2 regions of the Rhizobium sp. SL42 genome follow, and region 1 is predicted to be linked to the other one. Evidence: riboswitches for the same ligand, from Rfam matches in the RefSeq annotation. Region 1 holds a riboswitch; the other holds the start of a gene.

Region 1 (2,388 bases):
AGAGCCGCCTGGCTGTCCCGTTGAATTCCTGGGTCATCCAGTAGACCTCTCCGGCATTTGCGTCCTTGGCCTCGCGGTAGACCGCCTCGATCAGGGCCCGGCCGATGCCCTTGCCGCGGACATCAGGGTCGGCATAGAGGTCCTGCAGGTAGCAGATATTCTCGATATGCCAGCAGGAGCGATGAAAGAGGATGTGGGCAAGCCCAACCGGCCGGCCGTCCACAAGGGCCAGAAGCCCGCGATATTCGCCCGCAACGCCGGAGAGCAGCCGGGCAAAGGTCGCCCGGTAGATTTCCTCCGGCAGTTCGGTCTCGTAGAAGGCCAGATAGGCCTTCCACAGACGCCGCCAGTCGGCCTCGTCGGCAGCGGCAAGCGGCCGGATCTCCACAGGCGCGGCGTCGGGAATGTCCATGGCTACAGATCCTTGCCGATCTCGTTCAGGTCATAGGGTGTCGTCTGGTAGATCTCGTTGATCCAGTTGCCGAACAACAGATGCGCGTGACCGCGCCAGCGGTTGAGCGGCGCAAGCGTGTCGTCGTTATGCGGGAAGTAGTTGTGCGGCATCTTGATCGGGATGCCGGCATTGACGTCGCGGAAATATTCGTCCGCCAGGGAGGTGGAGTCATATTCGACGTGATTGAACATGTAGAGACGCTTCGCGCGTTCCTCCTGCACCAGGCAGACGCCCATCTCGTCGGATTCGAGCAGGATGTTCAGGCTCTTTTCCGTCTCGATGTCGGCGCGGCGCACTTCGGTCCAGCGTGACACCGGGACCTGGAAATCATCGGAAAAGCCGTTGAGGAACACCGAGGACGGCGCCAGGTTGCGATGGCGATAGACGCCGAACGCCTTTTCCTTCAGCGGATGCTTGGCGACATTGTGGAAATGGTAGATCGCCGCCATCGCGCCCCAGCAGACATTCATCGATGAATGCACGTTGGTTTCGGTCCAGTCGAAGATCTGCGCCATTTCGTTCCAGTAGGTCACATCCTCGTAGGGCATCGTCTCGACCGGCGCGCCGGTGACGATGAAGCCATCGAACTTGCGGTCCTTCACCTCGTCCCAGGTCTGGTAGAAGGACAGGAGATGCTCTTCCGAGGTATTCTTCGCCTTGTGGCCGCCAACGCGCACCAGGGTCAGCTCGACCTGCAGCGGCGAGGCGCCGATCAGGCGGGCAAACTGCAGTTCCGTCTTGATCTTGTTCGGCATGAGATTGAGAAGGCCGATCTGCAGCGGGCGGATATCCTGGCGGACAGCCACCGTTTCGGTCATCACCCGCACGCCCTCGTGCACGAGGGTTTCAAAGGCTGGCAGTGTGTCGGGAATCCTGATCGGCATCTTGCTCTCAACTTTCGGTGTCGCGGCGGTGCTGGACCGCCAAAACAAAAATACCGGCAGCTTTGCATATCGCTACCGGTCCTTGGAAAGTCTTGGAACTTGCCTCGGCCCTTTAGCGACTTATTTTACGTGGCTGCAAGCCGGCCGGCCAAATCACCACGAAACACCCGCGCTGTTTACGCCTGTCATGCCAGCGAATCAACGAAAAAACATGTGGCAATGCAGCGCATGAACGTGGCTGCCGCGCTAGCGACCCTCCCGGCGTGCCAGGAAAGCCAGCCTCTCGAAAAGATGCACGTCCTGCTCGTTCTTCAACAGCGCGCCGTGCAGTTTCGGCAGCGCCTGTTTCGGATCGCCGCGCAGGTCGGCGGGATCGATATCCTCCGAAACCAGCAGCCGGATCCAGTCGAGCGCCTCTGAGGTCGAGGGTTTCTTGCGCAGGCCGGGCGTCTCGCGGATCTCGTAGAACTGGGTCAGCGCATTGCGCACCAGTGTCTGCTTGATGCCCGGATAATGCACCTCGACGATGCGGGCCAGCGTCTCGGCTTCGGGAAAGCGGATATAGTGGAAGAAGCAGCGGCGCAGAAACGCGTCCGGCAATTCCTTCTCGTTGTTCGAGGTGATGATGACGATCGGCCGGACCTTCGCCTTCACCAGTTCGCCGGTCTCGTAGACATGGAATTCCATGCGGTCGAGTTCCTGCAGCAGGTCGTTGGGAAACTCGATATCGGCCTTGTCGATCTCGTCGATCAGCAGCACGCATTTCTGCTCGGTCGCAAAGGCCTGCCAGAGCTTGCCGCGGCGGATGTAGTTGCCGACGTCGTTGACGCGCGGATCGCCGAGCTGGCTGTCGCGCAGCCGCGACACGGCATCGTATTCGTAGAGACCCTGCTGCGCCTTGGTCGTCGACTTGACGTTCCATTCGATGATGTCGAGACCGAGGGCCGCGGCCACCTGGCGCGCCAGCTCGGTCTTGCCGGTGCCGGGCTCGCCCTTGACCAGCAACGGCCGCTCCAACGCAATCGCGGCATTGACCGCGATCATCAGATC
Region 2 (2,388 bases), 630 kb from region 1:
CTTCTGTATGCTTCATTTCCAACATTAAATTAGTCTGCCCGGCGTGGAGAGCAAGTTTCTGCTGTGCGGTTCGAAAACGTCAGCCCATGGAATATTAGCGCATTTCGCCCCGTCAAGGGCAAGTGTCCGGTCGCACGCACAGGTACGCCCGGACTTTTTTTGGCTTGAGGGCAATCGCCTCGGTCTCAGACCGCCTTCAGCGCCCGGGCAAAATCCTCGAGCAGGTCGGTGGTGTCCTCGATGCCGCAGGAGAGCCGCACCGTTCCGCCCGACATGCCGAGTTCGGCACGTGCCTCGTCGCTGAGGTTCTTGTGCGTCGTGGTTGCCGGATGGGTGATCAGGCTTTTCGCATCGCCGAGATTGTTGGAGATCTTCACGATATCGAGTGCGTTCTGCAGCTTGAAGGCCGCATCCTTGCCGCCCTTCATCTCGAAGCAGACCAGCGTCGAGCCGCCGCTCATCTGCTTGGCGACGAGGCCGGCCTGCGGATGGTCGGCCCGGCCCGGGTAGATCACCTTGGCAACAGCACCCTGTTCGGCGAGAAAATCGGCAATGGCTGCGGCATTGGCCGTCTGCTGCCGAACGCGCAGCGGTAGCGTCTCGATGCCCTTCAGAAGCGTCCAGGCGTTGAACGGCGACATTGCCGGCCCGGTATGGCGGAAATAGTCCTGCAGGTTCTCGGCGATCCATTCTTTGTCGGACAGAACCACGCCGCCGAGGCAGCGTCCCTGGCCGTCGATGTGTTTGGTCGCCGAATAGACGACGATATGCGCCCCGAGTTCGAGCGGCTTCTGGAACAGCGGCGTGGCAAACACATTGTCGACGATCAGCTTGGCGCCAATCTGATTGGCCAGCTTGGCAACGCCGGCAATGTCAACCAGTTCAAGCGTCGGATTGGTCGGGCTTTCGAGGAACATCACCTTGGTATTGGGGCGGATGGCAGCCTCCCAGTTGGCAAGGTCGCGGCCATCGACCAGCGTGAAGTCCACGCCGTAGCGCGGCGCCAGCGTTTCGATGATGTAGCGGCAGGAGCCGAACAGGGCGCGTGCGGCAACGATATGGTCGCCGGCCTTGACCTGGCAGAGAATGGCCGCGGAAACGGCCGCCATGCCCGATGCCGTGGCGCGCGCGTCTTCGGCGCCTTCCAGCATGCACATGCGCTTTTCGAACATGTCATTGGTCGGGCTGCCGTAGCGGGCATAGATGAAACCGTCCGTCTCGCCCTTGAAGCGGGCTTCGGCCGCTTCCGAACTGTCATAGACGAAACCCTGGGTGAGATAGATCGCCTCGGAAGTCTCGCCATACTGCGAGCGCAGTGTGCCGCCATGGACGAGTTGGGTTGCCGGACGCCAGTTCTTGCTCATGTCAGTGCCTTTTCAAACACAAAAAAACCGGTCGCGAAGACGGACCGGTTTACAAGTAACCCGGTCTATTTAGCCATTTGTTTAACGTGGCTGCAAGCCGACCGGCCAAATCACCACGGGATAAGCTTGCCATACGCCGAAGCTGGACTTGCGTCAATTCCTCGGGTTTGGTTTTGTCGGCCCCAAACAGGATAGAGAAAATGAGCAGTAAACCCGGGATATTGTCGGATCGCGCCATCGGCACGCTGTTTGGCACCGAGCGCCTGAAAAGCGAGGTCATGCTTGATCACGATCAGATCCAGCCGGCAAGTCTGGACCTGCGCCTCGGGGGCAAGGCGATCCGCGTGCGCGCCAGCTTCATGCCGGGCCGGGGGCATACCGTCGCCGAAAAGCTCGAACGCCTGACCCTGCATGAGATCGATCTGGAAAATGGCGCCGTGCTTGAAACCGGCTGTGTCTACATCGTGCCGCTGATGGAAAGCCTCGACCTGCCGGCCGAAATCTCGGCCTCGGCCAATCCGAAGAGTTCGACTGGCCGTCTCGATATCTTCACCCGGGTCATGGTCGACTACGCTCAGGAATTCGACAAGGTGCCGGCCGGCTACAAAGGCCCGCTCTATCTCGAAATCTCGCCGCGCACCTTCCCGATCATCGTCCGTCGCGGTTCGCGCCTGTCGCAGATCCGTTTCCGTGTCGGCCATGCCTTGCTCGGCGAAAGCGAACTGCTCGATTTGCACAAGGCCGATACGCTCGTCGCCAGCGACATGCCGAATGTCTCGGGTGGCGGCATTGCGCTGTCGATCGACCTGAAGGGGTCCGGCCCGCAGGGCCTGATCGGCTATCGCGGCAAGCACCATACCTCGGTCATCGATGTCGATCTGAAGGGCGCCCATGAAGTCCTCGATTTCTGGGAGCCGCTTTATAGCCGTGGCGCCGACGAACTGATCCTCGATCCGGACGAGTTCTATATCCTCGTCTCCAACGAAGCCGTCCACGTGCCGCCGCTCTATGCGGCCGAGATGAC

The links. Region 1 has a riboswitch for S-adenosylmethionine ahead of metA (homoserine O-acetyltransferase MetA). Riboswitches for the same ligand answer to the same signal wherever they lie in the genome.
Region 2: another riboswitch for S-adenosylmethionine. It lies ahead of IM739_RS05390 (O-succinylhomoserine sulfhydrylase); the one in region 1 lies ahead of metA (homoserine O-acetyltransferase MetA).

Annotation. Positions count from the first base shown of each region.
Region 1 covers NZ_CP063397.1:529,228-531,615, reverse strand. Annotated here, with positions in the region: gene IM739_RS02360 (GNAT family N-acetyltransferase) at 1-412, opposite strand, end outside; gene metA (homoserine O-acetyltransferase MetA) at 415-1,338, opposite strand; SAM riboswitch at 1,431-1,508, opposite strand; gene IM739_RS02350 (AAA family ATPase) at 1,585-2,388, opposite strand, start outside.
Region 2 covers NZ_CP063397.1:1,155,018-1,157,405, forward strand. Annotated here, with positions in the region: gene IM739_RS05390 (O-succinylhomoserine sulfhydrylase) at 186-1,364, opposite strand; SAM riboswitch at 1,413-1,491, opposite strand; gene IM739_RS05395 (2'-deoxycytidine 5'-triphosphate deaminase) at 1,565-2,388, shown strand, end outside.